Linked DNA regions of Ancylobacter polymorphus. The main gene of each other region encodes a partner of the protein of the gene in region 2 in a complex. Links are inferred from orthologs where the notes say so. Each region holds a gene or a part of one and is shown on either strand. Other genes may lie near its edges.

Region 1 (4,074 bases), 1.2 Mb from region 2 along the record:
CGAGCGGATGACGGTGCGCGAGCCGGTCTCGGCCAGTTCGCCGCCGCTCTCTTCCTCTTCCTCCGCCGCCTCGGCCGGGGCTTCCTCACCTTCGGCCTCGGCTTCCGCCTCTTCCGCCTCGACGACATTGATGCCCATCTCGTTGAGCATGGCGTAAATGTCTTCGATCTGGTCGGAGGTGTTCTGCTCGGAGGGGAGAACCTCGTTCAGCTCGTCATACGTCACGTAACCGCGCTTCTTGGCGAGCTTGATCATCTTCCGGACGCCAGCGTCCGAAAGGTCCAGCAACGGGCTGTCCGGGGTGTCGCCGTCCTTCTCGGGGGCTTCCGTCGCTTCCGCTGCCTGCTTCGCCATGCGTTTGTGCTCCTCAAGCGCCGCAGACCTGCGTCCCGGCGTGCGACGGCGTCCTTGCGGCACCGCCCTTCGATCGTTCAACCCGGCGCCCCGCGCAGTGGCAGGCGAGAGACGCAAACAGGGCTACGCGCACCACGCGCCCGAAAGACGCGCGGGCGAGCAGCCCGAAGGGACCTTACATCGACCGCCCCGGTCGACCCGACGCGGCGCCGAACCCCTCTACCAAAGCTTCGGTTCCGTCAAGTGCCGCGAGCTGACTTTGTACGTCGAGAAAGCGCGCCCAATTCATCTCCGTGGGCTCTTCCGCCAGGCGTTTCTCGGCTTGTTTCAGTTCCTTAGATAGGGCATGGCCGCGCCGGTGCAAGACCAGACGCTGGTGCCACCACAACTCCACATCGCTGCGGCCGGCATCGGAGAAGGCCGGCCAGTCGTGCCGCGCCACCGCCATACGCCCCAGCCGTTCGACCAGCGGCGCCAGCCCCTGCGCTTCCAGCCGCGCGGTGAGCCGTTCGGGCGCTTCGGTATCGCCGTCCATATGCGCATCGAGTAAGGCGCGGCGCAGTTCCGCGGCCTCCTTGTTCTGCAGCGAAAGCCCGGCAAGCTCCTCCGCATATTGGTCGATCAGCCAGGAATGGTTGATGAGCGCGAACAGTAGGAGCGCCTCGTTACGCGGCATTTCCGCCGCGGCCCCGCGCACCAACGCCGAGCGGCGCATCGCCTCGCCGGCCGGTCGGCCCGCCCCGCCGCGACCATTGCCCGGCCGGCGCGCGCCCTTGGCGCCGGCACGCCCGGAATAGCCGGAATAGTCATTGGTCGAGCGCCGTCCGCCCTCCCCGCCCCCCGAGGACGGGGCGAACAGGCGGCGGAAGCGCTCCATCAGCTCGGCGCGGTAATGCTTGCGCACGGTTTCGTCGCCGATCACCTTCACGATGTCGCCGATCCGCGCCTCCAGCGCCGCCCGGCGTTCCGGCGTGTCGACACTCGCGCCCTCGATCTCGCGCGCCCACAGCACGTCCGCCAGCGGCCGGGCCTGCGCCAGCACCGCGTCCACCGCCTCACGCCCGCCGGCGCGCACGAGATCGTCCGGGTCCTGCCCCTCGGGCAGCAGGCCGAAGGAGAGGCTCATGCCGGGTTTGAGATGCGGCAGAGCGAGGTCCATCGCGCGGAAGGCGGCGCGCCGCCCGGCCTTGTCGCCGTCGAACAGCAGCACCGGCTCGGGCGCCATCTTCCACAGCAGCGACAACTGCTCCTCGGTCAGCGCCGTGCCGAGCGGGGCCACCGCCCCGGCAAAGCCGGCCTCGACCAGGGCGATCACATCGACATAGCCTTCCGCCGCGATGACGGCGGCGCCGTTATGGGCGGCTGTGCGTGCGTTGAAGGCGTTGTAGAGCAGCGCGCCCTTGTGGAAGAGCGGGGTCTCCGGCGAGTTGAGATATTTCGCCGGCACGTCCTTTTCCAGCGCCCGCCCGCCAAAGGCGACGACGCGCCCGCGCAGATCGGTGATGGGAAACATCACCCGGTCGCGGAAGCGGTCATAGGGGATGGCGATGTCCTCGGCCGAAATCAGCAGCCCGGCCTCGACCATGTCCTCGACGGGAACGCCGCGCCCGCCCAGCGCCTCTTTCAACGCGAAGCGGTCCGGCGGGGCGTAGCCGATGCGGAAGCGCTTCTGCACCGCCGGGCCTAGGCCGCGATCGGCGAGATAGCCGCGCCCCTTGGCGCCGGCGCGGCCCTGCAGCGTCGCCTCGAAATATTGCGCGGCGAGTTCCATCACCTCATGCAGCGTCTTGCGCCGGCTCTCGCGCTTTTCCTCTTCGCGTGACTGCACCGGCATCGGCACGCCGGCCATGGAGGCGAGCCGTTCCACCGCCTCCGGAAAGGGCAGGCCCTCGACCTCCATCAGGAAGTCGAAATGGTCGCCATGCTTGCCGGAGGAGAAGCAGTGATAGAAGCCCTTCTGATCGTTGACATAGAAGGACGGGGTCTTCTCAGGGTTGAACGGCGACAGGCCGCGCCACTCGCGCCCCTGCTTCTTCAATTGCACGCGCTTGCCCACCACCTCCGATACCGGGAGGCGGGCACGTATCTCGTCGAGGAACGAGGGCGGGTAGCGCATGGAGAGGTGAACTCAACCGTTAGGGCGGCCGGCCATTCTAGCAGGAGGCGTCGCTTTGCGACCGCAAGAAGCGTGCCGACGGCGGCATCGTCCCCGCTGTCCCCAGCCTCAGCTCGCTCCCATATAGGCACGCCACAGCGCCGCCGCGAGGATGCCGAGCGCGATCGCCGGCAGCGCCTTGCGCAAGACCAGCCGGGCGAGGATGGCGACCCCGACCGCGACATAGCCTTCCGGCCCGCCGCGCACCGTCGCCGGCACCACCAGCGCCACCAGCACCGCGCCGGCGAGATAGCGCAGGAAATTCTCGGTGCGGGCCGACATCGGCACGAAGCCGACGAGAAAGATGCCGCCCGCCCGCGTGGCATAGGTGACGAGCGCCATGGCGAAGACGACGAGCAGCGCCTGCGAGGTGCTCATGAGCGCCTCAGCTCGTCTCGGATGAGGCCGGCGAGCCCGCCCGCTAGCCCGCCCACCATCACATGCCAGTTCGGCGGCAGGAACCAGACGGCGCCCATGGCGGCGGCACCGGCCACCAGCCAGGGCAGATCGTCCACCCGGCCCCGCCGCAGCCCGACCAGCGTGGTGGCGAAGAAGGCCACCAGCACCAGATCGAGCGCATAGGTCTTCACATCGTCCAGGGTCAGCCCGCCGGCGACCGCGCCGATAATGGTCGCCGTCACCCAGGTCGCCCACATCAGCAGGCCGCCGCCGACGAGATAGCCGAGGTCGCGCTCGCCCTTGCGCTCGGCGGCGATCAGCGCCGCCCAGTTGAGATCGCTGAGCAGCGTCATCGCGCCATAGACCTTCCACGGCGAAAGCCCCCGGCACAGCGCCCGCAGCGAGGCGCCGAGCAGGATGTGGCGGGCATTGATGGCGAAGGTCGCCACCAGCAGCGGCAGCCACGGCACCGGGCTGGTCCACAGATCGAGCACGGCGAACTGCGCCGCCCCCGCGAAGACGGCCATGCTCATCAGCGCCGCCAGCCAGCCCTCCAGCCCGGCCCCGCGCGCGGCGATGCCAAAGGCGATGCCGAACACGAAGACCGGCGGCAGCACGGCGACGATGGCCCGGGCCCCGCGCCCGCATCCCGCAAGGGTCAGCGTGGCCGGCGCGGGCGATGGGGAGGCTGAAGACATGGCACCAACGCGCGAAGATAGACCGGCCGCAAGCCCGGCTCAGGCGGTGAGCAGCGCCTTGACCGTGCCGCTCGCCTTGCCGAAATCCATGACGCCGGTGTGGCGCTCCTTCAGCGCCGCCATGGTGCGCCCCATATCCTTGAGGCCATGGGCGCCGATCTCGGCGATGACGGCGGCGATGGCGGCCTGCGCCTCCGCCTCGGTCATCTGCACCGGCAGGAAGGACTGGATGATCGCGGTCTCCTCACGCTCCTGCGTGGCGAGATCGACGCGCCCGGCCTCCTCATAGACCTTCGCCGATTCCTCGCGCTGCTTGATCATCTTGGTCAGCAGCCCGAGCACTTCCTCATCGGAGAGCGGGTCCTTGCCATGGCCGCGCGCTTCGATGTCGCGGTCCTTGATCGCGGCATTGACGAGGCGCAGCGTGCCGAGGCGGCGCTTGTCCTGGGCCTTCATGGCCTCTTTCAG
Region 2 (5,183 bases):
GAAGGCTCAGCTCGAAGCCCGCAACCTCGAACTGAAGTCCGAGGCGGCGAAGGTGGGCGAAAGCCTCCAGGGCACCGAGGTCGTTCTCGTCCGCCAGGCTGGCGAGACGGGTTATCTCTACGGCTCGGTGTCGACCCGCGACATCGCCGACGCGCTGACCGCGGCCGGCTTCTCCGTCGAGCGCCGCCAGATTGTCCTGAACCACCCGATCAAGACCATCGGCGTGCATGAGGTGCCGGTCACCCTCCACCCGGAGGTCGAGGTTACGGTTCGCGCCAATGTCGCCCGTAGCCCCGAGGAAGCGCAGCGCCAGTCGCGCGGTGAGGATCTCAGCGTCGTGCGCGATGACGAGGACGAAGAAGAGTTCCTGGAAGAGGCCGCTGCCGAAGACGGCGACGACGCCGAAGCCGAGCAAGCCTGATAGTTTACCTTGCGTTATCGGCGCAAAGTCGAAGCCCGGCCAGCGATGGCCGGGCTTTTTTGCATAGATGCGGCTGTTCGGGAGGTTGCGAGGCTTGGAAGCTTGTGATGCAATGATCGGCAGATAAACCACATGCCCAGCGCATGGGCAGGCAGTCTTCGTGCGGAGACGGGCCTATTCGCGTTGTCTTCGCCGGCTGCCCCGTACTTTGGGATTGGCCGATGGAACGGTTGCTCGCCAAGGTCCTCGCGCGCATTGTGCGCCGTGGCTCCCTGTCCGTGGTCTTCGCCTCCGGCGATCGCGCCGTGTTCGGGGATGGCAGTGGACCACCCCTCACTGTGCGCTTCACCTCTCATGCCTGGCAGCGCCAGATCGTCCTCGATCCCGAACTGAGCTTCGGCGAGGCCTATATGGAAGGCGGCATGGTGGTGGAGCAGGGCGACATCGCCGAGGTGCTCGCGCTGCTGATGGCGCAGGTCGGCCTCGAGGTGCCCAGCGCCAGCGCGCAGTTCTTCCTAAGGCTGCGCTTTCTGTTCCGACGCTTGGCGCAATTCAACCCGCCGGAGCGTTCGCAGAAGAACGTCGCCCATCATTACGATCTCGATGGACGGCTCTACTCGCTGTTCCTCGACGCCGACCGGCAATATTCCTGCGCATATTTCGAGACACCCGACCAGTCACTGGATGACGCCCAACTGGCCAAGAAGCGGCATATCGCGGCCAAGCTGCTGTTTGATCGGCCGGGCCTGTCCGCGCTCGACATTGGCTGCGGCTGGGGCGGGATGGGACTTTACCTCGCCGCTCATGCGGGAGCGAAAGTCACCGGAGTGACGCTGTCGCAGGAGCAGCATGGCGTGGCGAGGTGCCGCGCCGAGGAGCGGGGCCTCGCCGGGCGAGCCGATTTCCGCCTGCAGGATTATCGCGACGTGGAAGGCCCGTTCGACCGCATCGTCTCGGTCGGCATGTTCGAGCATGTCGGCGTCGGTCATTACGAGGAGTACTTCGCCAAGGTGGCGGCGCTCATGAAGGAGGACGGCGTCGCGCTCATCCACTCCATCGGCCGCTCGGAAGGTCCCGGCATCACCAATCCCTGGATCGCCAAATACATCTTCCCCGGCGGCTATATCCCCGCCCTCTCCGAGGTGCTGCCGGCGATCGAGAAGGCGGGGCTGCTTGTCACCGATATAGAGATCCTGCGCCTGCATTATGCCGAGACGCTGAAAGCTTGGCGGGAGCGTTTCCTCGCCCATCGCGAGGAGGTGGAGCGGCTCTACGATGCGCGTTTCGTGCGGATGTTCGAGTTCTACCTCGCCTCGTCCGAGATGGCCTTCCGCCATCAGGGCATGATGGTGTTCCAGGTGCAGCTGGCCAAACGGGAGGGCGTGGTGCCGATGACCCGCAGCTATATTGCGCAGGGCGAAGCGGCGCTGCGGGGCATGGAGAACCAGAACCGGCCCGGCCTGCGATTGGCGGGTGAGTAGCCGGCAACCTCTGGGCGCCGGGCCGGTGGTGGCGGATTCCCGTCAAGCCAGATTCGGCTTTCCACAGGCGCTCCACAGGACAAAATAGGCCGCGCGCGATTCGCCCCGGACATCTGCCCGGTGCGGCGTTAGCTGTGGCGTCGACCCACCTGCACCCGGAACAGCCATGCTCGATTCTCCGAACCGCCCACCGGCGGAGACCGATGCGTCCTATCGCACCGCCCCGCACAATATCGAGGCCGAGCAGGCGCTGCTGGGGGCGATCCTCGTCAACAACGAGGCCTTCTACCGCGTATCCGACTTTCTGGAGCCGCGGCACTTCTTCGAGCCGATCCATGTCGCCATCTTCGAGACGGCGGCCGCGTTGATCCGTGCCGGCAAGGTCGCGACGCCCGTCACGCTGAAGACTTTTCTGCCGGCCGATTTCGACGCCGGCGGGCTGACGGCGCCGCAATATCTCGCCCGCCTCGCGGCGGAAGCGACGACGATCATCAATGCCGAGGATTACGGGCGCACCATTTACGACCTCTCGGTACGGCGCGATCTCATCCAGATCGGCGAGGAGATCGTCAACGAGGCCTATGAGGCCCCGATCGACGCCACACCGCAGGAGCAGATCGAGGAAGCGGAGAAGCGGCTCTACGAGCTGGCCGAAACCGGCCGCTACGATGGCGGTTTCATGCGCTTCAACGACGCGCTGAAGGAAGCCGTCGACATGGCGAGCCGCGCCTTCCAGCGCGACGGCCACCTCTCCGGCACCGCCTCCGGCCTCGACGACCTCGACCAGATGATGGGCGGGCTGCAGCCTTCGGACCTCATCATCCTCGCCGGCCGTCCGGCGATGGGTAAGACCTCGCTGGCCACCAACATCGCCTTCAACGTCGCGGCGGCGTACACATCGGAAACACTGCCCGACGGGTCGATCCGCGCGGTGGATGGCGGCGTGGTCGGCTTCTTCTCGCTGGAAATGTCGGCGGAGCAGCTCGCCACCCGTATTCTCGCCGAGCAGGCCGAGATCGCCTCCTACAAGATCCGACGCGGCGACATCTCCGAGCACGAATTCGACAAGCTCGCCAGCTGCGCCCAGATGATGCAGACGATCCCGCTCTATATCGACGACACCGGCGGCATCTCCATCGCCCAGCTGCGCGCCCGCGCCCGGCGGCTGAAGCGCCAGCGCGGTCTCGATTTCATGGTGGTGGACTATCTCCAGCTGCTCACCGGCTCGTCCAAGAGCTCCTCGCAGGGCCGCGTGCAGGAGATCACCGAGATCACCACCGGCTTGAAGGCACTGGCGAAGGAACTCGGCGTGCCGATCATGGCGCTCTCGCAGCTCTCGCGTCAGGTCGAGGCCCGCGATGACAAGCGTCCGCAATTGTCCGATCTTCGCGAATCCGGCTCGATCGAGCAGGATGCCGACGTGGTGATGTTCGTGTTCCGTGAGGAGTACTACCTCAAGGGCCGCGAGCCGAAGGAAGGCACCGAGGAATGGTTCAAGTGGGACCAGGACATGAAGGCCGCGCAAGGCATCGCCGAGGTCATTATCGGCAAGCAGCGCCACGGACCGACCGGCACGGTGAAAGTCTCATTCGAGCCGCAGTTCACCCGCTTCTCCAATCTGGTGCAGTCGGACCGGCTGCCTGAGCCGTGAGCGCCCATTGTGAGTTCTGATCCCCTCCCGCTCGCCGAGGCCGGCGGTCTTCTCACCCTGGACCTCTCGGCCCTGGCGGCGAATTATCAGGAACTGGCGCGTCGCGTCGCGCCGGCCGCCTGCGCCGCCGTGGTCAAGGGCGACGGCTACGGCATCGGCCTCGCGGCGGCCGCCACCACGCTCTGGCACGCCGGCGCCCGCAGCTTCTTCGTCGCCCTGCTGAGCGAAGCCCGGCGCCTGCGCGCCCTTCTCCCCGACGCTGAAATCTTCGTTCTCAACGGCCTGTTCCCCGGCACCGAAGCTGCCTATCAGGAAAACGGGCTGCGGCCGGTGCTCGGCAGCACGGACGAGATCGCAAACTGGCGCGATTTCTGCGACCGTATCGGCCAGGCACTGCCCGCCGCCATCCATGTCGACACTGGCATGAACCGGCTAGGGCTGACCCCGGCCGAGGCGGTGAACGTGGCGGAGGGCCGGGACGAACTCGGCTTTCCGCTCGCCCTGCTGATGAGCCACCTTGCCTGTGCCGACGAGCCGGACCACCCGCTCAATGCGCGCCAATTGGAGGATTTCCGCGCCATCGCCGCGCTGTTCCCGGATGTGCGTGCCTCGCTGTCCAACTCCGCCGGGGCGCTCGGTGACGCCGCCTATCATTTCGATCTGGTCCGCCCCGGTATCGCCGTTTATGGCGGGCGCCCGCGGGCGGATGTCGCGCCGCTGCGGCCGGTGGTGCGGCTCGAACTGCGTATCGCCCGCATCCGCCACGTGCATGAGGGTGAAACGGTCGGTTATGGCGGCGCCCACACCGCCATCCGCCCTTCGCGCGTCGCTATCCTCTCCGCCGGCTATGCCGACGGCATCCCGCGTCTCGCGGGCGCCTCCGACCTGCGCCCCGGAGCGGAGGCCGTGGTGGCGGGCCATCGCTGCCCCTTGATCGGCCGCATCTCGATGGACCTGCTTGCCGTCGACATCACCGAACTGCCCGAAGATGCGGTCCAGCTCGGCGACTTCGCGACCCTGCTCGGTGACGGGCTGACGCTCGACAATCTCGCCCGCCACTCCCAGACCATCGACTACGAAATCCTCACCTCGCTCGGCCGCCGCTATCACAGGCGCATCCTGCCGGCGGCGCAAGAGATTTGATCCCGGTTTGTTCTCGCGCTAGAAGCGCGGGAACTTCTCAGTACGGGACCCGTTCTCCATGGCCAAACGCAGCACCAGCTTTCTCTGCCAGATTTGTGGCGCCGTGCATGCGCGCTGGCAGGGCCGGTGCGACGCCTGCGGCGCGTGGAACTCGATCGCCGAGGAAACCACGGCGGCCGATACCATGCCCGCCACGCTGCGCGGCGGACGGCGCGGCCGGCTGATTGCGCTGGAAAGCCTCACCGGCACCTCGGAAGACGCGCCCCGCGTGCAGGTCGGCATTTCCGAACTCGACCGCGTCGCCGGCGGCGGCATCGTGCCCGGCTCGGTGCTGCTGATCGGCGGCGATCCCGGCATCGGCAAGTCAACCCTGCTGATCCAGGCCTCGGCGAAGCTCGCGAGCGCCGGGCATCGCATCATCTATGTCTCCGGTGAAGAAGCCGTCGCCCAGGTGCGCCTGCGCGCGGAACGGCTCGGCCTCTCCGGC

Evidence for each region.
Region 1: the proteins of K9D25_RS18860 (region 2) and dnaG are in contact, whole or in part, in a crystal structure (PDB 2R6A), measured with the Geobacillus stearothermophilus proteins. The link is inferred for Ancylobacter polymorphus from one-to-one orthologs. Residues at the interface, in WP_033016901.1 of Geobacillus stearothermophilus: Ser13, Glu15, Ala16, Gln18, Glu91, Leu92, Asp94, Ala95, Val96, Pro97, Thr98, Ala99, Ala100, Asn101, Tyr104, Tyr105, Ile108; in WP_049624496.1 of Geobacillus stearothermophilus: Lys456, Leu457, Leu458, Pro459, Ala460, Asn463, Ala464, Leu467, Leu535, Leu536, Ile537, Ala538, Gln544, Glu545, Asp548, Tyr549, His552.

The regions. Positions count from the first base shown.
Region 1 is NZ_CP083239.1:2,783,095-2,787,168, reverse strand. Bases 1-2,940 are described here. They hold dnaG (DNA primase), read right to left. Parts: upstream 2,471-2,940; coding sequence 530-2,470; downstream 1-529. Other genes in these bases: K9D25_RS13165 (AzlC family ABC transporter permease), read right to left, coding at 2,884-2,940; K9D25_RS13170 (AzlD family protein), read right to left, coding at 2,579-2,887; rpoD (RNA polymerase sigma factor RpoD), read right to left, coding at 1-354. Outside these bases: more of K9D25_RS13165, read right to left, coding at 2,941-3,606; K9D25_RS13160 (GatB/YqeY domain-containing protein), read right to left, coding at 3,646-4,074. UniProt on the Escherichia coli protein: RNA polymerase that catalyzes the synthesis of short RNA molecules used as primers for DNA polymerase during DNA replication.
Region 2 is NZ_CP083239.1:3,943,166-3,948,348, forward strand. Bases 1,396-4,310 are described here. They hold K9D25_RS18860 (replicative DNA helicase), read left to right. Parts: upstream 1,396-2,068; coding sequence 2,069-3,553; downstream 3,554-4,310. Other genes in these bases: K9D25_RS18855 (SAM-dependent methyltransferase), read left to right, coding at 1,396-1,902; alr (alanine racemase), read left to right, coding at 3,563-4,310. Also shown: rplI (50S ribosomal protein L9), read left to right, coding at 1-421; more of K9D25_RS18855, read left to right, coding at 643-1,395; more of alr, read left to right, coding at 4,311-4,696; DNA repair protein RadA, read left to right, coding at 4,755-5,183. UniProt on the Escherichia coli protein: The main replicative DNA helicase, it participates in initiation and elongation during chromosome replication. Travels ahead of the DNA replisome, separating dsDNA into templates for DNA synthesis.